Regions from separate parts of the Streptococcus sp. HMSC057G03 genome, predicted to be linked through region 1. Evidence: predicted binding sites of a transcription regulator. Region 1 holds the regulator's gene; the other holds the start of a gene.
What was found. The regulator NrdR, encoded in region 1, represses ribonucleotide reductase genes. The targets are predictions, from matches to a motif close to ACACNATATATNGTGT.
Positions count from the first base shown of each region.

Region 2: the regulator NrdR is predicted to act here: its motif matches at 3,712-3,727, upstream of nrdH (glutaredoxin-like protein NrdH).

Region 1 is NZ_KV794422.1:16,221-32,211, reverse strand. Features, by position in the region: gene murC (UDP-N-acetylmuramate--L-alanine ligase) at 1-1,295, opposite strand, end outside; gene HMPREF2686_RS03810 (divisome accessory protein ZapJ) at 1,305-1,955, opposite strand; gene HMPREF2686_RS03805 (pilus expression-regulating Snf2 family helicase) at 2,011-5,109, opposite strand; gene der (ribosome biogenesis GTPase Der) at 5,641-6,951, opposite strand; gene HMPREF2686_RS03795 (nitroreductase family protein) at 7,009-7,722, opposite strand; gene dnaI (primosomal protein DnaI) at 7,719-8,618, opposite strand; gene HMPREF2686_RS03785 (replication initiation and membrane attachment family protein) at 8,619-9,797, opposite strand; gene nrdR (transcriptional regulator NrdR) at 9,798-10,271, opposite strand; gene HMPREF2686_RS03775 (endonuclease/exonuclease/phosphatase family protein) at 10,438-11,250, opposite strand; gene HMPREF2686_RS03770 (PTS transporter subunit IIBC) at 11,336-13,528, opposite strand; gene HMPREF2686_RS03765 (response regulator transcription factor) at 13,766-14,464, opposite strand; gene gndA (NADP-dependent phosphogluconate dehydrogenase) at 14,474-15,898, opposite strand.
Region 2 is NZ_KV794434.1:200,286-216,276, forward strand. Features, by position in the region: gene nrdF (class 1b ribonucleoside-diphosphate reductase subunit beta) at 30-989, opposite strand; gene nrdE (class 1b ribonucleoside-diphosphate reductase subunit alpha) at 1,103-3,262, opposite strand; gene nrdH (glutaredoxin-like protein NrdH) at 3,377-3,595, opposite strand; gene HMPREF2686_RS09380 (phosphocarrier protein HPr) at 4,072-4,335, shown strand; gene ptsP (phosphoenolpyruvate--protein phosphotransferase) at 4,340-6,073, shown strand; gene glgB (1,4-alpha-glucan branching protein GlgB) at 6,401-8,308, shown strand; gene HMPREF2686_RS09395 (glucose-1-phosphate adenylyltransferase) at 8,359-9,501, shown strand; gene glgD (glucose-1-phosphate adenylyltransferase subunit GlgD) at 9,491-10,627, shown strand; gene glgA (glycogen synthase GlgA) at 10,627-12,054, shown strand; gene HMPREF2686_RS09410 (ZmpA/ZmpB/ZmpC family metallo-endopeptidase) at 12,289-15,991, shown strand, end outside.

The sequences.
Region 1 (15,991 bases):
AATGAGTATTCATAGGTTTGAATATCTCCTGCTCCCATAAAGACATAAACTGCATTGTCATGGTCAAGAAGAGGAGAAACATTCTCAGCTGTAATAATCGCTGAACGTTTGACAATTTTTGCTTCCAAGTCTTCAACTTTCACATCGCCGTGATCGACTTCCCGTGCAGAACCATAGATCTGTGCCAAGTAAACAGCATCTGCTTGATTCAAGGCTTCAGCAAATTCATCCAACAAGGCAATGGTCCGTGTAAAGGTATGTGGTTGGAAAATCGCCACAATCTCTTTACTTGGGTATTTTTGACGGGCTGCATCCAAGGTTGCAATAATTTCCGTTGGATGGTGCGCAAAGTCATCGATGATCACTGTTCCATTGACTACTTTTTCAGTAAAGCGACGTTTCACTCCAGCAAAGGTCTTCAAATGCTCGCGGACTAAATCTAAATCAAATCCTGCAATGTAAAGCAAACCAATGACTGCTGTGGCATTCATGATGTTGTGGCGACCAAAAGTTGGGATATGGAATTGCCCCAAATCTTCTCCACGGAAATGAACGTTGAAGGTTGAACCAGTCGTTGAACGAAGCAAGTTGCTTGCCACAAAATCGTTCGTCTCCTTATCAAAACCATAGTAATAAATTGGTGCTGATGAGGTAATCCGACGCAATTCTTTGTCTTCTCCGTAGATGAAGAGGCCTTTGCTGATTTGTTTGGCATAATCGTTAAAAGCATTAAAGACATCTTCCAAGCTCGTGAAATAGTCTGGATGGTCGAAGTCAATATTGGTGATGATGCTGTATTCAGGATGGTAAGGCATAAAGTGGCGTTCATACTCATCTGATTCAAAGACAAAGTATTTGGCTGCTGCAGAGCCACGACCTGTCCCGTCACCAATCAAATAACTGGTGTCAGTGATATTTGATAAGACATGCGAAAGCATCCCTGTTGTCGAAGTTTTCCCGTGTGCTCCGGCAACCCCCATACTGACGAAGTCACGCATAAATTCACCAAGGAATTCATGGTAGCGTTTATAGGTTAGGCCATGCTCATCTGCATAAGCGATTTCCACATTGTTATCTGGACGGAAAGCATTCCCGGCAATGAGGATCTTGTCGCCTTCCAAATTTTTCACATCAAATGGATAAATTTGAATTCCTGCTTGTTCCAAGCCACGTTGCGTAAAGTAATACTTCTCAACATCTGACCCTTGAACTGTATGTCCCATTTGGTGAAGCATGAGGGCTAAAGCACTCATCCCTGCTCCTTTAATTCCAATAAAATGGTATGTATTAGACATGTTTTCTCCTTATTCTTGATCTAGATGGGTTAAATCCAATTCTTGTTTGATCGGCTGTGGTTTCAACTTGTGCTGATCTTTATTGTATATTTGGCTAGTCTTTAAGAAATCATAATTGTTTTTCTTTTCAGTCGGTTCTGCCACTTCTGGTTCTCCTGCAGATTCGAACTCTGCAAGGATCAACTGATCTTGTCGCAATCGTTTGCTATATTTCAATAACTCGCCTGGGTTTTCCTTTTGGAAGGGAGCTGTTGGCTGACCAGGTTTCCGTTCTGAAATAAACGGTTTTTTCCGCTTACTTGTAGTAGCTGCTGGATCCGTTGTCAGATAGGGAGCTGTGCGTTTCTTTTTCAGATCTTCACGCGCACGCTCTCTCGCTTCCTCTGCATAACGATTGGCAGGGCTTTTTTTATCAATCGGCTCTTTAAAATCAGGTTTTCTTACTGGCCGTCTTTTCGGTAGGGGCTCTTCTAGTGGTTGATGGTAAGGATGCTTAGGTTTGGTATTTTCAGCAATCGGTTGCCATTCCAAAAAATTTTTATCCACATAGTCGCCTGTAATGTTACTAATCAAATCTGTTTCATCGTACAGGTTCATGTGGGGCATCTCTGTTAACATCAACTCATTATCCCCTACTTGAGGAAAATATTTTTCTGTCATGCTTTCTTCCTTTCGACACTCCATTAATTATAAACTATTCACAGAATTTTTCAAGCTATTCTGACTGAATTCCAAGAATCTCACGAATTTCCTCAACCGATAAACTGGATCGTGTTTCCGTTCCATCTAAAATCGTTGAGACCAAGTGTCTTTTGGAATCTTGTAGTTCTTGGATTTTTTCTTCGATCGTACCACGAGTAATCATGCGGTAAACTTCAACATTTTGTTCCTGACCCATTCGATGGGCACGTCCAATAGCCTGGTCTTCCACTGCAGGATTCCACCACAAATCGACTAAGATGACCGTATCGGCACCAGTGAGGTTCAATCCAACCCCTCCAGCCTTCAGAGAAATGAGAAAAGCATGGCGCTCACCTGCATTAAAAGCATTGGTCATTTCTTGTCGATCTTTAGCGGGAGTAGAACCTGTGATTTTAAAGGAGGTCATGCCAAGCTGGTCAATTTCCTGCTCTAGGATATCCAGCATGCCTCTAAATTGAGAGAAGATCAAAACCCGGTGTTCACCATCCTTGATTTGACCCAAAAGATCTCGAAGGCTCTCCAATTTCCCACTATCTCCCTGATAGTCTTCCATAAAGAGGGCGGGGGTATCACAGATTTGGCGAAGGCGCATGAGACCCGAGAGAATTTCCACCTTGCTCCGATTTAGTTCTTCCTCACTAGAGGTTCGAACTCGATCTTGAATTTGTTTTAATTGAGCCAAATAGATCGTTTTTTGGCTTTCGTCCAGCTCATTGTGATAGGTTGTTTCAATCAAGTCCGGTAATTCTTGGAGCACTTCATTTTTTTTCCGTCTCAGGACAAAAGGTTTGACAAATCGCGCAATAGTCTCAGGACTCAACTTTTGAAATTCTTTTTTAGCTGGAAACAGACCAGGAAGAACAATTTGGAAAATGGACCAAAGCTCTCCTACATGGTTCTCAATCGGTGTCCCAGATAGCGCAAATATATGCGGCACCTCAAATCCACGTAAGTGTTGAGCAATCTTGGTTTGGGCATTTTTCATGACCTGAGCTTCATCTAGAATTAGGTATTCATATTGATTTTTCTGGTATTCCTCCACATCCTGACGGAAAGAGGCGTAACTCGTAATGACTACCTGAGGATTGGTTGCAATGAGTTCATCGCGATGTTGCTTGAGGCCGTAGACGACTGCCACTTCCATCTGAGGAGCAAATTTTGAAAATTCTTGTTTCCAGTTGTAGATGAGACTGGACGGAGCTAGAATTAAGATTTTAGTTTCTTTTTTTGCAACACTGGTCAAAAAGGAAATGGTCTGCAGGGTTTTCCCAAGCCCCATATCATCCGCTAAAATACCACCAAAACCATAATGATTTAGCATGGAGAACCATTTGACCCCTGTCTCTTGGTAATCCCTCAGGGTCGCTTGGATTGTCATCTGAGGGAGTTTGAAGTCTTCTGGATGAGTCAAATCATGAGCTAAATTTCGAAATTCTTCTGAAAAATGAACATTGTCTTGATCTGCCAACAAATCAGATAGCTGATAAGCAGCAATCCGGCGGGCTTGTAGTTTCCCACCCTTGCTCATTTTCGCTCGCAGATCTGCTAAGGCTCGACTGATCTTCTTGGTTTCTTCATCAAAAACAAGGACCTTCCCTGTATGGCTGACAAAATAATCTTCTTGCCCCACAAGAGCTTTGAGGACCTGATCCACTTCAGCTGGATCCACACTTTCAAAGTCAAAACCGATCTCCAGTAGACTGCCATTGGTTTTAACATCAATTTTTGGACGCTCCACTTGATAAAGATCTAAAAGGCTATCAGAGAGGGTAACCTCTCCTAAGGCTTCAAAAGTTGGGATCTGTTGGTGAAAGAATGGATAGATTTGCTCACTTGATAAAGGACTTCTTTGGGAAGAAAAGTCGTCTGTAAAACCTGCTGCTAGCATAGTTGAAAAGACTTCTTGCTCCTTATCGAAATCACTGGAATAAGGAAGATTGAGAAGTTCCTCACGCGTGGTCACCACACGATCCTGGTATTGAAAGACTACATCCAGTAAAACAGTCTGGTCCTGTGCTAGATCAAAATGAAATTCTGGAGTGAAATCGTGGATTAAAAAGCTGGTCGGAGCTGTTATTTGCCCCAGTTTTTTGAACTCTTTTAAACTATAGGAAAGTTTGGTCTGATCCGTTGGATCAAAATGCAGGCGTTTTTTGCGATCCTGATCCATTGGAAGATCTTGGATGGCCTTCCATAGGGTTCGCTGTTGGGGCGTCAGGTGATAGAAAACACCATTTCGAAACAGGTAATTAGCTGACTCGACAACTTTCACTTGTGGCTCCGTAATGATCAATTCGTAAAAATCACCATGGTCTTCCACCTGAAAATGAAAGAGATCTTCCTCTCCATGGACATCCTGAAAATAGACCTCTGAAAAGTCATACAAGCTATATTGCAGGAGAAAAGAGTCCAAATTCATCAGTAATTCCACAGCTTCTTCAAAAAGAGTCGGTGGAAAATAGAGATGGCGCCCAGCATTTGGAAAGAAATCTTGCTCTTTCGATCCACTATCTGTGACCAAGCCCTGTAGGAAATTGATCACATCCTGGCTAGCCCCATCAAATTCTAAGTAAGAAATGGGTTCATAATAACTTTTGCCAATGGCAAAGTGTCCTTCTTTCTGAAGGGTCTGCAAAAAAGCTAGCACATCTCTGATCACATAAGAGCGCTCATCTGGTAAGCGACGAATGCGCAGTGTCCACAAGAATTGACCAGAGTATTCGTCCTCCTGCCCAACGGCTGATAAGACATAGCGGGTCTCTTTCTTTTCGATTTTTGGAAGGACCTGGTCTAAAAACAAACTTCCAAAAGAGACCTTTTCCTGAGTTTCCTCTGTTGCAGTGGCATCTTCTTCAAGACTTGAAAGAGCTGCTTTCCCACTGTCATCATTCTTCAGATAAGCTTCTACAGCTGCCAGATGTGTACAGAATTTTTTCTTTTGAAAGAAAGTACAGCTACAAAAAACGGCATCGTCATCCAAACTGTACCGCAAGCTTTCTTCTTCCACCCGAAAATACAGGTATTTTTCTTTTACTTCCTGAAGGGAAACTTTCCCATCTTCATAGAGAAGGCTCCCTTGTGAACGAACCTTCCCAGGAATTAATTTTGCCATCTTTACCACCTTAGATTAATCCCTTTATTATACCATATTTCAAAGTATAGTTAAAATTAATTCGATAAAACTGATTAAAATAGGCGTTTTCGGGCAATCTACTATTCAATTATCCCCAAATGATTAGAATGAGGGAGGCCCCATAAAGGATGGCCTACCCCAAAAAGACCAAAGTATTTTTTAAGAATTTCCTCATGATACGCACAAGTGCCAATAAGCATAACAAAGAAATAAACAGTAGGCATTCTATATTAGACATGGTTACCTTCCTTTTCTATCCATTAAAGCACATCAGGCTTTTTCTTTGAATTAGTTAATCTTTCAGATGTTCATATAAAAAAGGACTCTTCTTGTCTCTCGCGGTCGACAAAGAGTCCTATTTAGTTCTTTTTTACAGTTAGAATGATCCATTCATCTCCTTTTTCAAAGGACTGACAAGATCTTCTTGGCACCTTGACTACCTAACTGTTAAGTGAAGGATGGCAAGACCAGCAAATAGTCTACTAGTATTAGTTTCCTGAGGCACTCAGGCTACTTCCGTTTTCGCGCGATCAAATGGATCGGGGTTCCTTCAAAGACAAAAGCTTTTCGAATCTGGTTTTCCAAGAAACGAAGATAAGAGAAGTGCATCAGTTCTTCTTCGTTAACAAAGACCACAAAGGTTGGTGGTTTAGTTGCCACTTGTGTCGCATAGAAGATCTTGAGGCGTTTTCCTTTATCTGTCGGTGTCGGATTAATGGCAATCGCATCCATAATCACATCGTTCAAGACAGCTGAAGGAATCCGCGTATTTTGACTCTCACTGATCTGTTTGATCATCTCTGGCAACTTGTGCAAGCGTTGTTTGGTTAAGGCAGAGACAAAAACAATCGGCGCATAAGAAAGGTATTGGAATTGATCGCGAATGTCATCTTCCCACTGCTTCATGGTATGGTTGTCTTTTTCAATAGTATCCCATTTATTGACAACAATGATCATCCCTTTTCCAGCTTCATGAGCAAAGCCAGCGATCCGCTTGTCATACTCCCGAATCCCTTCTTCGGCATTGATAACCATCAAAACCACATCTGAGCGGTCGATGGCACGCATGGCACGCATGACAGAATATTTCTCAGTGTTTTCATAGATTTTACCAGATTTGCGCATACCAGCTGTATCGATCATGGTAAATTCTTGGCCATCTGCATCGGTAAAATGGGTATCGATAGCATCCCGTGTGGTTCCAGCAACAGGGCTTGCGATGACCCGGTCTTCTCCAAGGATCGCATTGATCAAGCTTGATTTCCCAACATTTGGACGACCAATCAAGCTAAATTTGATGATATCTGGATTTTCTTCTTCTGTGTCATTCGGAAGATTTTCGATGATGGCATCGAGAACATCCCCAGTTCCGATCCCGTGGACAGAGGATACCGGTAGTGGCTCGCCCAGTCCTAAGGCATAAAAGTCATAGATATCATTGCGCATCTCTGGGTTATCCACCTTGTTGACTGCAAGAATAACCGGTTTATGGGTCTTATACAAGATACGTGTGACATATTCATCCGCATCCGTGATCCCTTCTTTTCCAGAAACAACAAAGACGATCACATCTGCTTCGTCCATGGCAATTTCTGCCTGATGCTTGATTTGCTCCATAAATGGGGCATCTACGTCATCAATTCCCCCCGTATCGATGATACTAAATTTTCGATTCAACCACTCAGCTGTTGCATAAATGCGGTCACGAGTGACTCCTTCTACATCCTCAACGATGGAAATCCGCTCACCGGCAATCCGGTTAAAGAGTGTAGATTTTCCGACATTGGGACGGCCTACAATCGCAATAGTTGGTAGGGCCATGATTTCCTCTTTTCTAATGAAAGGCGAGACCTCGGTTCAAGAACGCCTCTCTTCATTTCATAATAGTTTGTGTTTTTCTAGTAGTTTTTTGGTCTCTTCTTGTTCAGGTTGACCAAATTGAGCTGCAAGGCGCTCGCTCCAGCTGTCGGTTGCACGCGCTCCAGCATAATCTGCCTGAACCTTGTCATAGGCGGTCACAACTGATAGGTCTTGTTCTTGGTATTCTTCTTCAAAAGCAACCTGTTCCAATGGTAAACGTGGTTTCACTGCATGCTGCTGATTAGGTACTCCGAGAGCAATCCCAAAAACAGGATAGGTATAGTCTGGCAGACGGAAGAGTTCTGCGACTTCTTCTGAACAGTAGCGCAACATGCCGATAATCACTCCACCATAGCCAAGACTTTCAGCTGCTAATAGCGTATTTTGAGCTGCTAGAGCCGCATCCACTGAGGTGATCAGTAAGTTGTCCACACCTTCAGGATGGAAATCCTGCTCATGAAGTTTGACAGCTTTTTCAGCTCGGTTTAAATCTCCAACAAAGAGGAGAAAGACATCTGACTGGCGAATCGCTTCTTGAGGAAGCAAGTCGTAAAGAGCTTCTTTCTTTTCCTTGCTTTTGACCACAATCACAGAATAAGACTGAAAGATTTTCCAACTTGATGCCATCTGCCCAGCTGATAAAATTTCCTTGAGGTCAGCTTCTTTGATGGCTTCTTCCTTAAAACGGCGAACAGAAAAATGAGATTTCATTAAACGGATGGTTTCATTCATCGGCGATTGACTCCTTCCAGATGGATTTCCTTGGCTAAAAATTTTACGCGCTCCATGACACGTTTGGCCTGCCAGGTTTCATCTCCATTACGCGAAGCTGCAAAATGACGTTCCAACTCTTCAAAATTAAAGTTAGAAGTAAAGAAGGTTGGGAGATTTTCCTGCATTCGGTGCTGCAAAATCACCTGTAAGATTTCATCTCGCACCCAGACTGACATCTGTTCCGCACCGATATCATCGAGAATTAAAATTTCGGCTTTTTTCACCTTATCGACGGTTTCTTTGACTAAGCCCGAACTGATGGCATTTTTAACATCGATAGCAAAACTTGGAAAATGAAGTAAGGTAGTAGAGGCCTGGCGTTTTTCGGATAAATCATGAGCCAAAGCTGCCATCATGTAACTCTTTCCTACTCCAAAATCACCATAGAGGTAGATCCCCTTTTGATATTCAGGATAGTTGGCCACAAAATTGGCCAATTCTTCAAAGGCCTCAAATCGCCCCTTATCATCAAGTTCTACCTTGGCTAGACTCGCTTCTTTCAAGGTTGAAGGAAGATTGATCAAGTTGAGACGTTGGTTGATCGCAGCTCGTTTTTGGGCTTCAATTAACTCTGGCGTCTCCTCATAAGCGACATCCGCATAGCCTTCATTCATGGTAAGGATGGGCTTATAACCTTTGGCAATATAATCTGGATCTCCCAATAAGAAACGGTTGCGTTCACTAATGTATTGATTAAATTTTGAAATACTCCGTCGAATTTCTTGTTCAGACAAAGACTGGTCCTTGATAAAGGCAGCCACTTCTTGGTCTGCCAAGATCTGTGCGACCAAATCCTCATAGTTAAATTGACGCGCACGGTTCATGTGAGACATGGTTTGACCTACACTTTCCATCTACTCACCTCCTTGATTCAGTTTTTCTAACAGACGTTGTTTTTCTTTAGCAAGATCCACCTTTTCTGCTTGACTGGTTTGATTTTGATAGTTTGGTTGGCTCCACTTGGGAACATTGCTGTGCTTGCTCTTGGCTGATGTAGGACTCGTCCCCTTGCTTCCTTGAGCCTTAGCTTGTTCCTGGCGTTCTCGAACTTTTAAAATCGCCAGTTCTGCACTGTTGACCCCTTGATAAGAAAAATCATTTCCTACCTTCAAAGCATACTTTTCATTGAGATTAGCAGACTGGGTCTTATTAAAGGTCAACAATAAGATGATATTGATCACCTCATCTAATAAGCCTAGATCAGCTAACTTGGATAAAGTCTTGCGTTCGCTCTGCGTAATGGTCGCATTGCGCGCCTTCTTAATCTCTGCTAGAAATTGTAGGCTGGATTTTGCCTTAGCTTCCCTCAGAATGGTTTCTTCCTGACGGCTATAGGACATGCGTGGTTGCTCTTGGCTCGCCTGAGCCAACTTTTGCTTCATTCTCTTTGGAGAGACAATCCGGTCTACAGCCGTTTCTTTTGCTAGGAGATAGGTTTCATACCAGGTCCATTGTTGTTCTTCTGCGATGGCAAAGAGGGCTAAGGTTGCTTCTCCTTCATCCGCAAAACGAAGTCCATCACGCCCCATCATTCGCTTAAACATCTCCATATCAAACTGCTGTTTCTTACTTGGAAGAACGGTCGTCTCCCCAGCATCTAGTCCAAAGACTTGCGAGAAGGAAACTTGCCGTCTAGTCCCTAAAGAGCGTGCTGGGAGCAAATCCTCCACAGCCTTTTCCCCAATCTTTTTCTCAAGCAAGCGTTTATAGACGGCATTCGAAAAAAATTGTTCTGATTCAAGAGGAGCATGTAACTGGATGGTGATCCCAACTTCTTCCTCATAGAGATCAATCAACCCCATGGCAATTAAGCGATCAAAGGCGAGTAGCAACTGTGGAAATCCTATATTCAAGTGATTGAGGATTTGAGCAAGTAAATATTGTTTTTCACCCTGATCATAAGAGGCCAGCAGATAACGATAAACTGCTACCGTTTCCGTCTCCAAAATAGGCAGGTAATACTGCTCCAATGCAGCCCCTGCCGGTGGAAGAAGATTATTTTTTAAAAATGCGAAAGGCGTATTGGGCTTCATCTATTTTTCCTTTTTCTTCTTGGTTCCCTTCGTAATTTGTTTCAAGAGGGTCTCTAACTCACCGACATCCTTGAAACTCCGGTAAACACTAGCAAAACGGACATAGGTGATCTCATCTAGATCTGCTAACTCATCCATGACCAACGAACCAATATATTCACTGTTGATTTCATTATCACTTTGGCTGCGAACCTTTTGCTCGATCCGGTTTACAATTTCTTCGATTTCGTCACTAGAAACAGGCCGTTTTTGAGCTGAGCGGATAATACCATTAAAGATTTTATCACGAGAAAATTGCTCGCGTGTCCCATCCTTTTTGACAACCACTAGGGTTCGCTCTTCCACTCGTTCGTAGGTAGTAAAGCGATAATGGCATTCTTCGCATTCCCTGCGACGACGGATGGTGTTCCCATCTTCAGCTTGTCGACTATCCACCACACTAGACTTACTTCCACCACATTTTGGACAACGCATTTGCTACCTCCTTAAACTGTTTTAACACTTCATTTTACCATAAATTGAATCGTAAAGAAAGCAGAAGAACAGGAGAATCCCCTATGCTTGCTCCTCATTGATCCATAAAAAAAGAGTCGAAGGACGATTCGAATAAAATCGTTTTCCTTTCGACTCTCCATTTATATTAAAGTGATAATTCAGCTTCTAAGCCATAGTGATCACTGACATGGGCTTTGTTTTGACCATCAAAAATGACATGTAGACGCTGGATGTTCCATTCTGGACTTGCAAAGACGTAATCGATTCGCAATGGAACTTGATTGTCCGTCCAGCCATCGATTCCAGGACCTACAGTATAAGTCCCCTTTGTTTCTTTGGCTTCTATAAAGCTGTCTTGAAGCTTAAGGGAACTGGATAGAATCGTCTCATACCCTTCTTGACCAGCAGGATTATTGAAATCACCAGCTAGAATAAAAGGTTTGCCTACTTGGCTGAAGTAGTTCTCAATGCGTGGCCACTCAAATTGGAAACCTTTGTCCCACCAAGAAAGATGGACGCTGGCAACAGCAATCTCTTTGCCATCTACACTTGTATGGGCAACGGCTACTCGACGAGTATGGTAGTCCGTTGGATCATCCATATTGGATACCAAAATCTCATCTGCCTTCAAGGGTTGACGCGAAAGAACGGCCACACCCTCATTGAGGTGATCATAGCCAATATGGTTGTAGGCCCAAGTCCAATAATAGTGGAGTCCATGAGCAGCTAACTCTTCTACCAATACGCGAACAAAGTGGTCCTTGTGAATGGCTACAGCTGATGGCAAAGCTTGATAATACTCATCCGTTTTGACTACTTCTGAGGCCATTTCTTGATTGACCTCTTGGAAACAGATCACATCATATTGCGCTTCTAAAATTTGTTCCTTGAGGGTTTCAAATTTTTGCTGAGCATTCTCTTCCATCCAACTATGGGAATTTAATGTTAAAAATTTCATCCCCTGATTTCTCCTTCTCTCCAAATCAAGAAACGGCAAGAGGCCGGGTGCACTGTCCCAACCTCATTTTCTTTGCCGATGTCTTTTATAATTCTACTGTTGCAACTGGTGCATTTGCTGCCAATTTACCAGTATGTTCGACCTTAACGGATTTAATCGCATCTGCATTTGTGAAGACAACAATTGTTGAAGTTTCACGACCAGCTGCACGGATTGCATCAAGGTCTGCTTCTACCAAGAGGTCTCCAGCAGCCACTGTTTGACCTTCAGAAACTTTAACCTCAAATGGTTTTCCTTCAAGACTAACAGTATCTAGACCGATGTGAACCAAGACTTCCAAACCATTATCTGTTACCAAACCAAGGGCATGTTTGGTTGGGAAGACACTAGTAACTTTACCAGCAACTGGTGAAACGATGTGGCCATTTTCAGGCTCAACTGCAAATCCGTCACCCATCATTTTTTGTGAGAATACAGGATCTTTCACATCTTCGATGTTGATCACTTCACCATCTGCAACGGAATGCACTTCATCAGTTACCCCTTTAAAGGTTGCTTCAGCCTTTTGAACTGCTGTCATTTGGCTAGGAAGTGTTTCAGGAATGACTTCACCTGAATCAAGAACGTCTTGGATATCAGACTTCAATACGTCAGCTTTAGGTCCGTAGATCGCTTGGACACCTTGTCCTTTCATGACAAGACCCATAGCGCCTTCAGCTTTCCATTGTTCTTCTGTTCCGACTTTTTCAGCGTCCTTAACGGTTACACGAAGACGAGTCATACATGCGTCAACGTCTACGATATTGGCACGTCCACCAAGAAGGTTGATAATGTTAATGACTTGTGAGCTTGCTGAGCTTGTAGCAGCACCTGCTGCTGCACCATCTCCTGCAGGGGCATCATCATTTTGTTCATAGTTACCGTTACGTCCTGGAGTTGCATAATTGAATTTCTTAATCATGAAGTTAGCAATGAAGTACATGATAAATCCAAAGAGGACTGTTACCCATACAAAGTTAAAGATATCTAGTGCCAAACCAGCGTTGATGGCCATTGGTGTACGTGTCAAGAACTCGATTGAACCGAATGAGTGAACACGAAGGTGAACCAAGTCAGCCATTGCAAAGGCAGCACCTTGAACAAAGGCGTAGATCAAGTACAATGGTGTTGCAATGAACATGAACATGTATTCAATTGGTTCTGTAACACCTGTCAAGAAGGTTGCAAGAGCAGTCGCAACAAGCATTCCTTTGTATTTTTCTTTTTTATCTGGGTCCACATTGCGGTAGATAGCCACCACGATTCCCATCAAGATACCAAAAGATCCGATCATTTGACCAACTTTGAAACGAGCTGGTACGTATGCTTTAAGCAAGTGTTGATACTGACTAGGATCTGCTTTCTTCAAGTTGACAAGGTCTGTTACCCAAGCCAACCAAAGTGGATCTTGTCCAAATACAGTTGTTCCTTTGGCAGCACCTGTAAGAACTTGGTAGCTACCACCCAATTGAGTATAGTTGATTGGAATGGTCAACATGTGGTGAAGACCAAACGGCAAGAGAAGACGTTCCAAGGTACCAAACAAGAATGGTGCCAATACTGGAGCTGTTGATTGTGAGTTGGCGATCCAAACACCAAATCCATTAATTCCTGATTGAACTACTGGCCACAAGGCTGACAAAACCAAGGCTGTAAGTGCTGAACGTACGATAACAACGAATGGTACAAAGCGTTTCCCGTTGAAGAAAGAAAGGGCTTCTGGGAGTTTACGGTAGTTGTAGTATTTATTGAAGGCAGTTGCTCCAACGAAACCTGAGATAATCCCTACAAATACCCCCATATTAAGAGCTGGAGCTTCAAGAACACTGATAAAGTAGTCCGCAACTTTAATTGATCCACCGAAGATTGTGTGAACCGTAGCAGCCTTATCAGCTAACATTGCAGATGTCACTCCGAAAACTGCACCGGTAATACGGTTAATCAAGATGAAAGAGAGACCAGCCGCAAAGGCGCCCCCTGCACGTTCTTTGGCCCAGCTACCACCGATAGCAAGGGCAAAGAGGATGTGAAGGTTTCCGATAACCCCCCAACCGATTTGTTCGATAATCCCACCTGTAATAACAAGTGGAGACAAATTCGGGTTGATCATAGGGATAGATTTCCCGATTGAAATCATCAACCCAGCTGCTGGCATGACAGCGATAACGACCATCAAGGCCTTACCGAACTTTTGCCAGAATTCAAAGCTAAATAAACTTTTGAATGATCCTTTATTCATCATTCAACCTCCTTATATTGTTTAAGGCTTTTGTTTTTAAGAAAACGTTTGCGCTTAAATTTGATTCTAGTATACCATATTTTAAAAATTTGTAAAGCCTTACATTCATTTTTTTCTCCAAATTTTATCATTTTTTATCTTTTTTAAGCCAAATTCTTTTTAAAACTCATTCTTTTTCGACGCAAACGTTTCCCTTGAAGTGTAAAAATATTCGAACCCTCTAAGGGTTCGAATGTTTTATTCTAATGCGTCTTGCATGGCGTAGCCAATCCCACGAACGGTCTTAATATAGCTTTTTTGACCTGGTAGATCAATTTTCCCACGAAGATACCGGATATAGACGTCAACAATATTAGTCTCACCTGTACTCTCGTACTTCCAGACACTCTCCAATAACTGATCTCGTGTCACCACTCCTTTGCTTCCCATCAGGGTCGCCAAGAGGTCGTATTCTCTGCGGGTCAAACTAATCATGTCTTTCCCACGATAGACGGTATGGTGTTCCACATCAATGCGCAAATTGCGGTATGACGTTGGGATTTTCATCTGGCTACAATGTTGGTCAATATAATCACGTCCTCTAAAAATGGCTGTGATCTTATCTACCAAATCGCTGATAATAAAGGGTTTGACCATATAGGAAACGGCAAAGCGCTGAATACTCTCTTTGTGCTCAGCAATTTTTTCGCGGCTATCCAAAACAATCAAAACAGAAGCTGGGCGAATCTGACTGATTTCCTCTGCGAATGTTTCACCAGACATATCTGACAGATCGTAATTAAACAAGATCAGATCATATTTGGTCGCAGCAATCAAGGCCAGACCCGCTTTTCCATCCTCGTCCACATCAACTTGATACCCCTCTTTTTGAAGTTCCAAATCAATGAAGCGAGCGATTTGCTTCTCATTTTCTACTAGTAGAACTCGTTTGACCATAGAGCAAGATTATTTTTCGTCGTACCAAGAATAGTGGAAGGTACCTTCTTTGTCTTTACGTTGGTATGTATGAGCACCAAAGTAGTCACGTTGTGCTTGGATCAAGTTCGCTGGAAGATCCGCTGAACGATAGCTATCGAAGTAAGTGATGGCTGCTGAGAAGGTTGGTACAGGTACACCTGCTTGAACAGCAAGAGCTACAATGTCACGAACTGATTGTTGGTACTTAGCAGTGACATCCAAGAAGTACTCATCCAATAGAAGGTTAGCAAGATCTGCATCGCGGTTGTAAGCATCTGTGATCTTTTGCAAGAAACGAGAACGGATGATACATCCATCGCGCCAGATAGATGCGATGTCCGCAAATGGTAAGTTCCAGTTGTTTTCTTTAGAAGCAACACGCAATTGCGCAAAACCTTGTGCGTAAGAGATGATTTTTGAGAAGTAAAGGGCTTGACGAATTTTTTCGATCAACTCAGCCTTGTCTCCTTCAAATTTGAATGCAGCTGGTTTTGGAAGAACCTTGCTAGCGTGTACACGTTCTTCTTTGTAGGCAGAGATGTAACGAGCAAATACTGACTCAGTGATGAGTGACAATGGTACACCAAGGTCAAGCGCTGATTGGCTAGTCCATTTACCAGTTCCTTTGTTTCCTGCAGCGTCCAAGATGTAGTCTACGATTGGTCCATCTTGACCTTCATCGTCTTTGCGTTTCAAGATATCAGCTGTGATTTCAATCAAGTAGCTGTCCAACTCACCCTTGTTCCATTCAGTGAAGATTTCAGCCATGTCTTCTGCAGAAAGGCCAAGCAAGTGTTGCATGAGGTCATAGCTTTCTGCGATCAATTGCATATCCCCGTACTCGATCCCGTTGTGGACCATTTTCACGTAGTGACCAGCTCCATCAGGACCGATGTAAGTCACACATGGTTTTCCATCTTCAGGCGCTTTTGCAGAGATTTCTTCAAGAACGTCAGCTACCAAGTCATATGCTTCTTTTTGTCCACCAGGCATGATAGAAGGACCTTCAAGGGCACCTTTTTCCCCACCAGATACACCAGTACCAATAAAGTTGATTCCTGAGTTCGCCAATTCTTCATTACGACGGATGGTATCTTTATAGAAAGTATTTCCTCCATCGATCAAGATATCACCTTTATCCAAGTGTGGAAGAAGGGCTTGGATGGTTGCGTCTGTACCAGGTCCTGCTTGAACCATGAGCATGATACGACGTGGTTTTTCGATAGAGTTTACGAAGCTTTCGATATCATAGCTTGGCACAAAGTTTTTATCAGGATGGCAAGCAATCACATCTTCTGTTTTTTCTTTACTACGGTTAAAAATGGCAACTGTGTAGCCACGAGATTCGATATTAAGGGCAAGGTTACGACCCATTACGGCCATACCAACAACACCAAAGTTTGCTTTAGTCATGTGACACTCCTCTTTATAGTTTGCCTTTATTCTACCATTTTTCCTCCTCAAAAGAAAGCAGAAAATAGCTTCCCACCTTCTCTAAGAGGGAGA
Region 2 (15,991 bases), on a different contig from region 1:
AAACCTTTCCATCTGGAAAGGTTTTTGTCTTATAGGCCGTAGTTGTAATCGTCATCCTGCATGGCTTCTACTTCACCGAGAAGGTAACCATTTCCGACTTGAGAGAAGAAGTCGTGATTAGAAGTACCGGTTGAGATTCCGTTCATGACGATTGGGTTAACGTCATCTGCTGAGTCTGGGAAGAGCGGATCTTGTCCCAAGTTCATGAGGGCTTTATTAGCGTTGTAGCGAAGAAAGGTCTTGACTTCCTCAGTCCAGCCAACACCATCATAGAGGCTCTCTGTGTAGCCTTCTTCATTCTCATAGAGGGTGTAGAGAAGATCATACATCCACTCTTTGAGTTTTTCTTGTTCTTCTTCTGGTAATTCGTTAAAACCAAGTTGGAACTTGTAGCCGATATAGGTTCCGTGAACAGATTCGTCCCGAATGATCAACTTAATGATTTCAGCTACGTTGGCCAATTTGTTGTTTCCAAGATAGTAGAGAGGTGTGAAGAAACCAGAGTAGAAGAGGAAGGTCTCAAGGAAAACGCTGGCGACTTTCTTTTCAAGGGGAGTCCCATTGAGATAGATTTCGTTGATGATTTCTGCCTTCCTTTGAAGGAAAGGATTGGTGTTGGTCCATTCGAAAATCTCTTCGATTTCTGACTTGGTATTCAAAGTAGAAAAGATAGAAGAGTATGACTTAGCATGGACAGATTCCATAAATTGGATGTTGTTAAAGACAGCTTCTTCATGGGGAGTACGAATATCCGCACGAAGGGCTTGAACACCTGTTTCAGATTGCATGGTATCTAGAAGAGTTAATCCCCCAAAGACTTTACCAACTAGGTCTTTTTCTTTATTAGATAACTTTCTCCAGTCATCCAAGTCGTTTGACAAAGGGATACGTGTATCCAACCAGAATTGCTCTGTCAGTTTTTCCCAGGTCGATTTATCGATGACATCTTCGATCGCATTCCAGTTAATGGCTTTGTAGTATGTTTCCATTTGCATCACTTTCTTTTTCTATTCATTCAATCGTTACTATTCTACCATAAATTGATAGAATACCGCACAAAAAGTCGGCGAACCGACTTTTGATAGCTATCTAGGATAGCGGATTAGATGACACAGCTTTCACATTGGTTGGCGCCAACTTCTCCACCATCATCTGTAAAGGTACGGACGTAGTAGATAGACTTGATACCCTTGTTAAAGGCGTAGTTCCGAAGGATAGACAAGTCACGAGTGGTTTGTTTGTTTTCAGTTTTCCATTCGTAAAGACCCTTTGGAATATCGCTGCGCATAAAGAGAGTCAGTGAAAGACCTTGGTCTACATGCTCAGTTGCAGCAGCATAGACATCGATGACTTTTCGCATATCCATGTCGTAGGCAGAAGTGTAGTAAGGAATCGTTTCCGTTGACAATCCTGCTGCAGGGTAGTAGATCTTACCGATTTTCTTCTCTTGGCGTTCTTCAATCCGTTGTGTAATTGGGTGGATAGAAGCAGATACGTCATTGATGTAGCTGATAGATCCATTTGGTGCGACAGCTAGGCGGTTTTGGTGGTAAAGACCATCTGCTTGAACTTTAGCACGCAGTTCTGCCCAATCCTCAGCACTTGGGATAAAGATATCTTTAAAGAGTTCTTTGACGCGATCAGATTTTGGTACAAATTCTCCAGTCGTGTACTTATCAAAGTAAGTACCATTGGCATAATCAGATTTTTCGAAGTTGTGGAAGGTAACACCACGTTCGCACGCAATGTTGTTTGATTCTACGAGAGTCCAGTAGTTCATGAGCATGAAGTAGATGCTCGTAAACTCAATAGACTCCGGTGATCCGTATTCGATCAATTGTTGGGCAAGGTAGCTATGAAGTCCCATGGCTCCAAGACCAAAGGTATGCGCCAGTTTATTTCCGTGGTCAATAGTTGGAACGGCTACGATATGAGAGCTATCTGTAACGAAGGTCAAAGCACGAACCATGGCACGAATCGAACGACCAAAATCAGGTGAAGTCATCATGTTAACTACGTTGGTTGAACCAAGGTTACAGGAGACGTCTGTTCCCATTTGAACAAATTCTTGGGCATCGTTGATCAAGCTTGGTTCTTGAACTTGAAGGATCTCTGAACACAAGTTACTCATGATGATTTTTCCATCAACAGGGTTTGCCCGGTTAGCAGTATCAATGTTGACTACATATGGATAGCCAGATTCTTGTTGCAATTTAGAAATTTCAGTTTCCAAATCACGTGCCTTAATTTTAGTCTTGCGGATATTTGGATTAGCAACCAACTCATCGTATTTTTCAGTGATGTCGATGTAGTTAAATGGTACTCCGTATTCACGTTCCACAGAGTATGGGCTGAAGAGGTACATTTCTTCATTCTTACGCGCCAACTCGTAGAACTTGTCTGGCACGACGACCCCAAGTGAGAGAGTCTTCACCCGAACTTTTTCATCAGCATTTTCTTTCTTAGTTGAAAGGAAGGCGATGATGTCTGGGTGGAAGACGTTGAGGTAAACCACCCCAGCCCCTTGGCGTTGTCCCAATTGGTTAGAGTAAGAGAAGCTATCTTCGAAGAGTTTCATAACTGGAACCACTCCAGAAGCGGCTCCTTCATACCCTTTGATTGGTGCTCCAGCTTCACGAAGGTTGCTGAGAGAAATCCCAACCCCACCACCGATACGAGACAGTTGAAGGGCAGAGTTGATGGAACGTCCGATCGCATTCATATCATCGGTTACTTGGATCAAGAAACATGATACCAATTCCCCACGGCGGGCACGTCCAGCGTTTAAGAAAGAAGGAGTAGCTGGTTGGTAGCGTTGGTGGATAATTTCGTTTGCGATGTCTCGCGCGATAGCTTCATTTCCATCAGCAAAATAGAGAGCATTGAAAAAGACACGGTCTTCCATGCTTTCAAGATAGTATTCTCCATCATTTGTTTTCAAAGCGTATTGGTTATAGAATTTGTAGGCCGCCATGAAGGACTTGAATTGGAAGTTTTGATCTTTGATAAATTGGGCCAATTCCTCTAAAAATTCAGGACGGTATTTCTCGATAAAAGCTCTCTCAATGTAATTGTGCTCGAGAAGGTACTGAATCTTGTCTGTAATCGAGTCAAAGGTTTTAGTATTTGGTACAACATTTTCTTTAAAGAACGCATCCAAAGCTTCTTTATCTTTATGAAGCATGATTTGGCCGTTTACTGGACGGTTGATTTCATTGTTAAGACGAAAATACGTCACATCTTCAAGAGATTTTAATCCCATAATAATCCTTTTCTAGTTCAAAAAAATGAAGAGGAGAAGTCCTCTCTTTCCAAGTAAAAAGTCTAGTGTTAGGTTGCTAACGCTAGACCCTATTTAAGCAAAATACTGTGTTTATTAAGAAAGTTTCTTCAACTTAGCTGGTTGAAAACCAGAAAATACTTCATCCGGTGTTTGAATAACTGGAGCAGCATTGAAGCCAAGGTTCTTAACATGCTCTACAAATTCTGGCTGTTCATCTAAGTTAATTTCGCGGTATTCCACATGATTGCTATCGAGGAATCGCTTGGTCATTTTGCATTGAACACAATTATTTTTTGAATAAATGGTTACCATTTCTTTTTCGTTCTCCTATCGAAATATAAATCTGTAAACAGTATAAACAAAATCCAGCAACTTGTCAACAAAATAAAACTAAATATTGTGCAAAGATATGAAATGGGGTTTTTAAAACACAATATATTGTGGTGAACGGAAATTGAGAAATTCCAAGAAATGGGATAGGAATAGGCTTTAAAGCATCTTTAATTAGTTATAATTTTTTTGTGAATCAATATCCTGTGGTACACTTGCTTCTTTTTATTTGAAAGCGGAGGAAAATGTTACTTATAATATAGTAGAAAATTGAAAAGATTTGTTCTCCATTCTTCAGGTACTTCTTAGAATGTATCTAAATTGGGATTTTTCGCAGTCTTTTTCTGTAAGTCAGTGATAAAAATCTTGAAAAAAATTTCAAAAGATGATATAATACCAAATTGTAAGGGTTATCAAAAGGTAACTCAAAAACTATTTTTTAAAAGGAGAGTCCAATTATGGCTTCTAAAGATTTCCACATCGTGGCAGAAACAGGTATCCACGCACGTCCAGCAACTTTGTTGGTTCAAACTGCTAGCAAATTTGCATCAGACATCACTCTTGAATACAAAGGTAAATCAGTTAACTTGAAATCAATCATGGGTGTTATGAGCCTTGGTGTTGGTCAAGGTGCTGACGTTGTAATTTCTGCTGAAGGTGCTGACGCTGATGATGCAATCGCAGCTATTTCAGAAACAATGACTAAAGAAGGATTGGCTTAAAAATATGACAAAAATGCTAAAAGGAATTGCAGCATCTGACGGTGTTGCCGTTGCTAAGGCATATTTGCTCATTCAACCAGACTTATCATTTGAGACTGTTTCAGTCGAAGATACAAGTGCAGAAGAAGCTCGTTTGGATGCAGCTCTTGAAGCTTCACAAAACGAGCTTTCTCTTATTCGGGAGAATGCAGTAGCAAGCCTTGGTGAAGAAGCAGCGCAAGTTTTTGATGCGCATATGATGGTTCTCGCTGACCCTGAAATGATTGGTCAGATCAAAGAAACGATTCGTACGAAAAAAATCAATGCAGAGGCTGGCTTGAAAGAAGTCACTGACATGTTCATTGCAATCTTTGAAGGAATGGAAGACAATCCTTACATGCAAGAACGTGCAGCAGACATTCGCGACGTTACCAAACGTGTCCTTGCCAACTTGCTTGGTAAGAAATTGCCAAACCCTGCTTCTATCAATGAAGAAGCAATCGTGGTAGCGCATGACTTGACACCATCTGATACAGCTCAGTTGAACAAAAAGTACGTAAAAGCCTTTGTTACTAACATCGGTGGACGTACCAGTCACTCAGCTATCATGGCGCGTACACTTGAAATCGCAGCTGTTTTGGGTACAAATAACATTACAGAACTTGTCAAAGATGGTGATGTTTTGGCTGTTTCAGGGATCACTGGTGAAGTGGTGATCAACCCTACTGAAGAACAAATCGCAGCCTTCAAAGCAGCTGGTGAAGCTTATGCCAAACAAAAAGCTGAATGGGCTCTCCTTAAAGATGCTCAAACAGTGACTGCTGATGGAAAACACTTCGAGTTGGCTGCCAACATCGGTACCCCTAAAGACGTTGAAGGTGTAAACGATAATGGTGCAGAGGCAGTTGGTCTCTATCGTACAGAATTCTTGTACATGGATTCTCAAGACTTCCCAACAGAAGATGACCAATACGAAGCCTACAAAGCTGTTCTTGAAGGTATGAACGGTAAACCTGTTGTCGTTCGTACAATGGATATTGGTGGGGATAAAGAACTTCCTTACTTCGATCTTCCTAAAGAAATGAACCCATTCTTGGGTTACCGTGCTTTGCGTATTTCTATCTCTGAAACTGGTAATCAAATGTTCCGTACACAATTGCGTGCCTTGCTTCGGGCATCTGTCCACGGTAAATTGCGGATCATGTTCCCAATGGTTGCTTTGTTGACTGAGTTCCGTACAGCTAAAGGTATTCTTGAAGAAGAAAAAGCGAAATTGCTTGCTGAAGGTGTTGCTGTGGCAGATGATATCCAAGTAGGTATCATGATTGAAATCCCAGCTGCTGCGATGCTTGCGGACCAATTTGCTAAAGAAGTTGATTTCTTCTCAATCGGTACAAACGACTTGATCCAATACACAATGGCTGCTGACCGTATGAACGAACAAGTTTCATACCTTTACCAGCCATATAACCCATCTATCCTTCGTTTGATCAACAACGTGATCAAAGCGGCTCACGCTGAAGGCAAATGGGCTGGTATGTGTGGTGAAATGGCCGGTGACCAAACTGCCGTTCCACTTCTTGTCGGAATGGGCTTGGATGAGTTCTCTATGTCAGCGACATCTGTCCTTCGTACACGTAGCTTGATGAAGAAACTCGACACAGCTAAAATGCAAGAATACGCTAACCGTGCTCTTACTGAATGTTCAACAATGGAAGAAGTTCTTGAACTTTCAAAAGAATACGTGAACGTAGACTAAGAATTCAACAAGACTAAGACAAATCTGTCTTAGTCTTTTTTTACATTGTTCATAAAAATGTTCATTTTATTCGTAATAAACTAGTTAGTAATAAAAATAGTGATTTAAATGTTCGGTTTTTGTTTGATTTTCCTCGTATATATAGTATAATCGTAAGTAAGATAAGGAGGATGACCAAGGAAGGATAGAAAAGGTTCGGGAAAGAAAATGGAAAAACTTTTCCTGATAATTTTACATGATTTTACAGGAATCAACTTGAAAATTAAGTGATTTTATAGTAAAATAAAAACAAATAGAAAACGCTTTCAAAAGCAAAGAGGTGAGTATATGGATAGAAGCACAGACTTATGGACATTTGGAAGAGGGGATAATTTCCATCTTCAAGAGTACTTAGGAGCTCACAAGGAAACAAGGGGGGAACAAGAAGGCTTTACCTTCCGTGTTTGGGCTCCCAATGCTCAGGCGGTGGATCTGATTGGTGATTTCACTGATTGGGAAGACCGTAAAATTCCAATGGTTCGTAATGAAGGAGGCGTCTGGGAAGTCTTCTGTTCCGATGCAAAAGAGGGAGATATATACAAGTATTTGGTGACTCGACAAAATGGTCATCAGGTGCAAAAAATCGATCCTCTAGCGTTATGGATGGAAAAGAGACCCAATACAGGATCTATTATTAAGACCATTCCAGAGAAAAACTGGAAAGATGGTCTCTGGAGAGCACGCCGCAAAAAACTTGGTTTTAAGGAACGACCTGTTAATATTTATGAGGTTCACGCAGGATCGTGGAAACGTAATGAGGATCACAGTTCCTATACCTTCAAACAACTAAAGGAAGAATTGATTCCATATTTGGTGGAGATGAACTACACCCACGTGGAATTTATGCCAGTGATGGCTCATCCATTGGGCTTGAGTTGGGGCTATCAGCTCATGGGATATTTTGCACTCGAGCAGACTTATGGTAGCCCAGAAGAGTTTCAAGACTTCGTGGAAGAATGCCACCTCAACAATATCGGAGTGATCGTAGATTGGGTACCCGGACATTTCATTATCAATGATGATGCCTTGGCTTATTATGATGGAACACCAACCTTTGAATACCAGGATGAACATCGTGCGCATAACTACGGATGGGGAGCCTTGAACTTCGATTTAGGGAAGAATCAAGTCCAGTCATTCTTGATTTCTAGTTTGAAGTTTTGGATTGATACCTATCATTTAGATGGGATTCGGGTCGATGCTGTGAGCAATATGCTCTATCTTGACTACGATAGTGGTCCATGGACACCAAATATTGATGGTGGAAACCTCAACTACGAAGGCGTTCATTTCCTTAGACGTTTGAATGCGATTATCAAGAACGAACACCCAGATGTCATGATGATTGCAGAAGAAAGTTCTGCTGGTCAAAAGATCACGGGTCCTGAAGAAGAAGGTGGTCTAGGCTTTGACTATAAATGGAATATGGGGTGGATGAATGATATCCTTCGATTCTACGAAGAAGATCCCATCTACCGGAAATTTGACTTTAACCTGGTAACCTTTAGTTTCATGTATGCATTTTCTGAAAACTTCTTACTACCATTTTCACATGATGAAGTGGTGCATGGTAAGAAGAGTTTGATGCATAAGATGTGGGGAGATCGTTACAATCAATTTGCTGGACTCCGTAACCTCTTGACCTATCAGATTTGCCATCCAGGTAAGAAATTACTCTTTATGGGTTCAGAATTTGGTCAATTTTTGGAATGGAAGTCAGAAGAGCAACTGGAATGGGGCAATCTAGAGGATGAAATGAATGCGAAGATGCGTCGTTTCACTTCTCAGCTCAATCATTTCTACAAAGAACACAAGGAATTGTGGGAGATTGATGATAGCTTTGATGGCTTAGAGATTATTGATGCAGATAACCGGGATCAGGGCGTCTTGTCTATGATCCGGAAAAATCGTAAAGGCGATCTTTTGGTGTGCGTCTTTAATATGGCACCAGTAGAACGCAAGGACTTTACGATTGGTGTGCCTATATCAGCGGTCTATGAAGAAATTTGGAATACAGAATTAGAAGAATGGGGAGGTGTCTGGAAAGAGCACAATCCGACAGTTCAGTCTCAAGATGGACTGTGGAAGGATTATGAACAAACTTTGACCTTTACTTTGCCGGCTTTAGGAGCTAGCATTTGGAAGGTGAAACGGAAGGTTCGCAAAACGAAATCTAAAACATCAGATAAAAAATGATGATCGGTTGACTCTAAGGGAGTCCAAGCTTTAAAAAGAGGAAGTAGTCAATGAAGAATGAAATGCTCGCTTTAATTCTTGCCGGAGGGCAAGGAACACGTCTTGGAAAATTAACCAAAAACATCGCGAAACCTGCGGTTCAATTTGGTGGGCGCTATCGGATTATCGATTTTGCTCTCTCAAACTGTGCCAACTCAGGAATTCACAATGTTGGTGTGATTACACAGTATCAACCACTTGCCCTTAACAGCCATATTGGGAATGGTTCCAGCTGGGGCTTGGATGGAATCAATACGGGTGTGTCTATTCTCCAACCTTATTCAGCTAGTGAAGGAAATCGGTGGTTCGAAGGAACTAGTCATGCGATTCTCCAAAACATCGACTATATCGACAGCATCAATCCGGAATATGTCTTGATTCTATCTGGGGATCATATCTACAAGATGGATTACGATGACATGCTTCAAGCACACAAGGATAATAACGCAAGCTTGACTGTTGCAGTCCTAGATGTACCTTTGAAGGAAGCAAGCCGTTTTGGAATCATGAATACAGATGCCAATAATCGGATTGTCGAATTTGAAGAAAAACCAGCTGAACCAAAATCAACTAAGGCTTCAATGGGGATTTACATCTTTGACTGGGCTCGTCTGCGCAATATGTTGGTTGCTGCTGAAAAGAGTGATATCGATATGTCAGACTTCGGTAAAAATGTCATTCCAACTTATCTAGAATCAGGCGAAAGTGTTTATGCTTATGAATTCAACGGCTATTGGAAAGACGTTGGTACAATTGAGTCTCTTTGGGAAGCCAATATGGAATATATCGATCCAAATAATGCCTTGGATAGTCGCGATCGTCACTGGAAAATCTATTCACGCAACCTCATTTCTCCACCGAACTTCTTTGGGGAACATGGCCACATCGAAGATTCTCTTGTCGTCGATGGTTGTTCGGTAGACGGTACAGTCAAACACTCCATCTTATCAACAGAAGCTCAAGTTCGTGAAGGAGCAGTTGTTGAAGATGCTGTCGTGATGAGCAATGCCGTTATCGGTAAAGGAGCTGTCGTGAAACGCGCGATTATCGGAGAAGGTGCAGTCATTGCAGACGGTGTCGTGATTGATGGAACAGAGGAAGTACAAGTTGTCGGTTACAATGAAAAAGTGGGGGTAGCAACAGATGAAGATTGATAAATATTCAGCCATTTTAGGAAATACAGTTGGGTATCATGATATGTCCACTTTGACCAGCCATCGTCCGGTAGCCTCCCTACCGTTTGATGGGAAATACCGCTTGATTGACTTCCCGTTGTCTAGTCTTGCGAATGCTGGTATTCGTAGTGTTTTTGGGATTTTCCAACAAGAAAATATTAGTTCGGTCTTTGACCATATTCGTTCAGGTCGTGAGTGGGGCTTGTCTACTTTATTGAGCCACTATTACCTCGGAATCTATAATACTCCAGTTGAAAATACAACGGTAGGGCCAGAATACTACCAACAATTATTGACCTATTTGAAACGGTCTGGTTCCAACCAAACAGTTGCTTTAAACTGTGATGTTTTGATGAATATTGACCTCAATCAAGTTTTCCACTTGCATAATAGCGTTGACCGTCCGATTACAGTTGTTTACAAAAAGTTGCATCTTCAAAATATCTCTGAAGTCAATGCTGTCTTGGAAATTGATGAATCAGACCATGTTACAGATCAAAAACTTTTTGATGGTAAGAATCCGGATGAAGTCTACAACATGTCAACAGATGTCTTTATTGTGGACACTCCTTGGTTGATTGAAAAAATTGAAGAAGAAGCTAAGAAAGAATACCCACAAAAATTGCGCTATATCTTGCGTGATTTGGCGGTGGAATACAATGCTTTTGCCTTTGAATATACAGGTTACTTAGCCAATATTCATTCAGTTGAATCTTACTACCATGCAAACTTGGATATGTTGGAAAACCAAAAATTCATGAAGCTCTTTTCACCAAATCAAAAAGTGTATACGAAAGTGAAGAATGAAGAACCAACGTATTATTCCAAGACATCACATATTAAAACGTCTCAATTTGCTTCAGGTAGTATTGTAGAAGGAACCGTTGAACGTTCCATTGTTTCACGTCGGGTACGCCTTCATGAAGGTTCAGAGGTCCGCAGTAGTCTTCTCTTCCCTGGTGTAGTGGTTCGTGAAAATGCAATCGTTGAACATGCTATCCTGGATAAGGGGGTCGAAGTGGCTGCTGGCGTGACGATTCGTGGTACAGAGGAAACACCTGTCGTGGTTAAAAAAGGAACGATTGTTACAGAGGATATTGTCTAATGAAACTATTATTTGTTGCAGCTGAAGGAGCACCGTTTTCTAAAACAGGTGGTTTGGGAGACGTTATTGGCGCTCTTCCTAAATCCTTAGCGAAAAGTGGTCATGATGTGCGCGTGATCCTCCCTTACTATGATATGGTAGAGGCTAAGTTTGGAGATCAAATCGAAGATGTCTTGCATTTTGAGACCAAGGTTGGCTGGAGAAGTCAATATGTTGGTGTGAAACGCATTGTGCGCGATGGAGTCACCTTTTACTTTATTGATAACCAACATTATTTCTTTAGGGGCCATGTGTATGGTGACTTCGATGATGGCGAACGCTTTGCCTTCTTCCAGCTCGCGGCCTTAGAAACGATGGAACGGGTTGATTTCATTCCAGATGTTCTTCATGCCCATGATTACCATACAGCGATGATTCCTTTCTTGCTGAAGGAAAAATACCGTTGGATTCAAGCTTATCATGGAATTAAGACAGTGTTGACCATCCATAATTTGGAATTCCAAGGTCAGTTCGACCCAGGAATGTTGTGGGATCTTTTCGGAGTTGGATTTGAACGCTATGCAGATGGAACACTTCGATGGAATGATTGCCTGAACTGGATGAAAGCCGGTATTCTATATGCTGACCGTGTAACAACCGTTTCTCCTAGCTATGCGCATGAGATTATGACTGCTGAATATGGTTGTGGCTTGGATCAGATCCTTCGGATGGAGTCTGGCAAGGTGACCGGAATTGTTAACGGGATTGATGCGGATCTGTATAATCCTGAAACGGATCCACTCTTGACTCATCACTTCAGTCTCTCAGATCTTTCAGGTAAAGCAGCTAGTAAACGAGCTCTTCAAGAACGTGTCGGTCTACCTGTTCGCGATGATGTTCCTTTGTTTGGGATCGTCTCTCGTTTGACACGTCAAAAAGGCTTTGACGTTGTGGTAGAAGAGTTGCATCAACTCTTGCAAAAGGATATTCAGATTGTCTTGCTCGGTACAGGAGATCCTGGATTTGAAAATGCCTTTGCTTGGTTTGGTCAAGCCTACCCAGATAAACTTTCAGCCAATATCACATTTGATGTCCAATTGGCCCAAGAAATCTATGCAGCGTCGGATGTCTTCTTGATGCCAAGCCGCTTTGAACCATGTGGCCTTTCTCAAATGATGGCCATGCGTTATGGAACCCTTCCTCTGGTGCATGAAGTCGGCGGACTTCGAGATACGGTCCAACCGTATAATGCTGTTGATGGAAGTGGAACAGGCTTTAGCTTCAATAATTTGTCTGGCTATTGGTTTAACTGGGCAGTTGATGAAGCCTTGGCTGTCTACTACAATGACAAACAGGCTTGGTATGGTCTCCAAGAGCAAGCTATGACGCGTGACTTCTCATGGGATACGGCTAGTCAACGATACAATGATTTGTACCAATCCTTATAAATAGATCTATAATACAAACGCCTTTCGAGGCGTTTTTTTGTGTTGCTTTCTTCCTATAAAGAAAACGGTTTATATTTTTGAGTTTTAGAGCTTGCTAAAATAGAAGAAAAAAGATAAGATAGGTAAAGGTAAAAAATCCCGGGAAGGTTCTTATTTCTGGAAAGGATCCCATCCTCTCTAAAAATAATCAGGTCCCTGCTCGAGGGTTAAATATTACTATATAGGAATTTTAGGATGAAAAAAGCGAAACAAACGTTTGAAAAAATGACCAAATATTCGATTCGAAAATTATCTGTCGGTGTTGGTCCGGTAGCCATTGGAGCCTTTTTATTAGGAGGAAGCTTGTTAGGAGCTCGTCCTGTCCAAGCAGATCAGGTGACCCTACCTGATCATGTACACTTAGGATATGTGACAGAAGAAGAGCTGACCGCTGAAGAAAAAGCACAGGTGATTCATGCAATCCCTGAAGAGTATCAAAATGAAGATACTTTCTATCTCGTCTATAAGAAGAAGGAAGCAATTCAGTCGGTTCTTCCTCAAACAGGAAATCAGGAAGTCGCCCTTTTTGGGCTAAGTCTAGCCACTGCTTCCTTTGCGGTCCTCTTACTCTCTAAAAAGCACCGGAAGAAGGTCATGGGCGTCCTTTTGATTGGAGCCATGGGACAAAGTCTTCTACTTCCAGTTGAAGTCGCAGCCCTACAAAATCAAGTTTTGCGCGCCTATAATCAGGATCTTGCGATCGCATCGAGCAAAGATCTTGCAAATGGCGTGATTCAAATTGACGGCTATGACTATATTGGTTATCTGCGCTACCCGTCAGTCCAACAGACGAGCTTACAAGATCCAAAGGCTATGCAGGAAACAAAACCTTCTGTAGAAGGAACGATCAAAACAAGTACAGGTATTCCACAAGTGGAAGCACAAGCGCGTGTGACCCCAGAAGTCGCTCCAGCCTTTCCTCAAGTTGAAAAACCAAGCCTGGAAGTCTCTACTGAGCCTGTGCCATTTGAAACTGTCAAACAAGCTGATCCTACATTACCTAAAGGGCAAACCAAGGTGCTGACTGCTGGCCAAAATGGGGAGCGGACCCTATTGACGGAAGTGAGTGTGGTAGATGGACAAGAAGTTCGCAGAGTAGTTGAAAGCAAGGTCACTAAAGAACCAGTTTCACAAATTCTTGCTGTTGGGACAAAAGAAGATGCCCAACCAAACCCTCAACCCAGCCCTTCTCCAGTTGTAACGGCTAAGGGGACACAAGAAGAAGGCCATGTTGGCGAAGCCCCTGTTCAACCGGAGAACCCAACCTATACAGGTGTGGTGGAAGCCAAAGGGACACAAGAAGAAGGCCATGTCGGCGAAGCCCCTGTTCAACCAGAGAACCCAGCCTATACAGGTGTGGTGGAAGCCAAAGGGACACAAGAAGAAGGCCATGTGGGAGAAGCTCCTGTTCAACCGGAGAACCCAACCGATCAAGTAACGGAAGGGACGGTAACAGAGACAGAAACGGTAATCCTTCCATATGAAACCGAGTATGTAGCGGATGCCAATCATTACACAGATGAAGAAAGCCTTCTTCAGAAAGGCGAGGCAGGTAATCAGGAGATTCGTCGTGTTTATAAGACGGTCAATGGTGAGAAGATTGGCGAGCCCGTGAGCACGACAACTGAAACGGTAAAAGCTCCTGTGACAGAAAAAATTAGTCGTGGGACTAAGGCGATTGAAGGCCAAACAGAGGATGTTTCGTATGAGGAAATTCCATTTAAGACGGTAACCGAACAAGATGCTACCTTGTTAAAAGGAACCGAAAGGGTTTCTCAAGCCGGTAAAAATGGGAAGAAAAAAATCACCAAGGTCTATAAGACCATTAAAGGTGTCAAAACAACGGATGCTCCTACAATTTCTGAGGAAGTAGTTGAACAAGCACAAGATCAGATCATTCAAAGAGGGACCAAAGAACTTGACAAGCCAACCTTGACTTTGACCCAGGTCGATAAGGAAGAATTGAAGCGCAGTGCTAAAGCTACTTATCATTTGGATAAACCAGACGGTGTGACCATCAAGTCCATCCAGGCTGTATTGAAGAAGGGTGATCAAGTGGTGAAAACCCTGACCCTTTCAGAGACGGACTTGGCAGCTGCTTTAGCGGACTTGGACTACTACAAGGATTATACGCTCGCAACGACCATGGTCTATGACCGTGGAAATGGGGATGAAGAAGAAGTTCTCAAGGAAGAACCACTGAGAATTGATCTTAAAAAAGTTGAAATCAAAAATATCAAGGAAACCAGTCTGATTAGCGTGGATGACCAAGGTCTTGAGACCGATAGCAGCCTCTTGTCTGAAACACCATCAGATGTGAAGCCGTACTACTTAAAGGTCACTACCCATGATAATAAGGTTACAAAACTAGCCGTTGATAAAATTGAAGAAGTAACGGTAGATGGCACGACCCTCTACAAAGTAACAGCCAAAGCTCCTGATCTCATCCAACGGACTGCGGACAACCAGTTCAGTGAGGACTATGTCCACTATATTGCGAAACCCAAAACACATGAAGGTGATGTCTATTACAATTTCAACGAACTTGTAAAAGCCATGCAAGCCAATCCGACTGGCACCTTTAAACTGGGTAGCAATATGAATGCGGCTAATGTCCAGCCAGCAGGGAAATCCTATGTGACCAATGCATTCAAAGGAATTTTGGAAAGTATGGATGGAAATAAATTTGCCATCCATAACATTACAAGACCATTATTTGGGAACATCGAAGGTGGCTCGGTTAAGAATCTCTTGCTTGAAAATGTCAATATTGATCTACCTGGGACAGATCGAGTAGCACCAATCGCAGGTGTCATCAAAAACAATGCAACTGTTGAGAACGTTAAAGTAACAGGAAGTGTTGTTGGGAACAATGACGTAGCAGGGATCGTCAATAAAATTGATGGCAGTGGGAAGGTCAGCAATGTTGCCTTTATCGGTAAACTGCACGCTGCTGGGAACAAAGGTGGCTATCTAGCGGGTGTTGTTGGTGAGAACTGGAAAGGTGTCGTTGAAAAAGCTTACGTTGATGCTGAAATCACTGGGAACAAAGCCAAAGCTGCAGGTCTTGTTTATTCCTCTCAAAATGGTGGTAATAACCACACAGTAGGTAAAGAAGGGGTTCTCAGAAACTCCGTTGCTAAAGGTTCAATTGAACTCAAAGAAGCGGTGCAATCTGGTGGATTACTAGGGACCAACTGGGCCTTGGGTGCTATTGAAGACAACATCACCATGATGAAAGTCAAAACGGGTGAGATGGTCTTTGGTCACTCAGATATTGACGCAGATGATTACTTCACCTATTCAAGAACCAAGCGCAATTATAGTGTTGACGGCGTGAGTGAAGGGAAGAAATCCTTTAACAACTCCCGTAAAATCCCAAGCATCTCGCTGGCAGAAGCTGAGCAGAAAATCGAAGCAATGGGAATCACTGCTGATAAATTTACCAGCAGCAAACCGATTGAAGATACGCTCAATCACCTTGTTAGCAAAGACGATCAATACAAGGCCATCACTGGTTACGATGCGACTCGTGAGCTAGCTTACCGCAATATTGCTAAATTGCAACCATTCTACAACAAAGAATGGATTGTCGACCAAGGGAATAAACTGGCTGCAACTAGTCCTTTCTTGACCAAGGAAGTCTTGTCTGTGACCGCTATGAAGGGCAATGATTTTGTCACGGAACTAGCGGATGCGGATCACATCCTGATCCATTATGCCGATAAGACCAAAGATGTCTTTAGCATGACACCGAAAGATTCTAAAGTCAAACAAGTCAAAGAGTACAGTGTGGCGGAGCTCGGTGAAGTAGTCTACACGCCAAATATGGTGGACAAGGACCGTAGCGATCTCATCAGTGCCATCGTAGAGAAATTAAGTCCTGTAGAATTGCAAT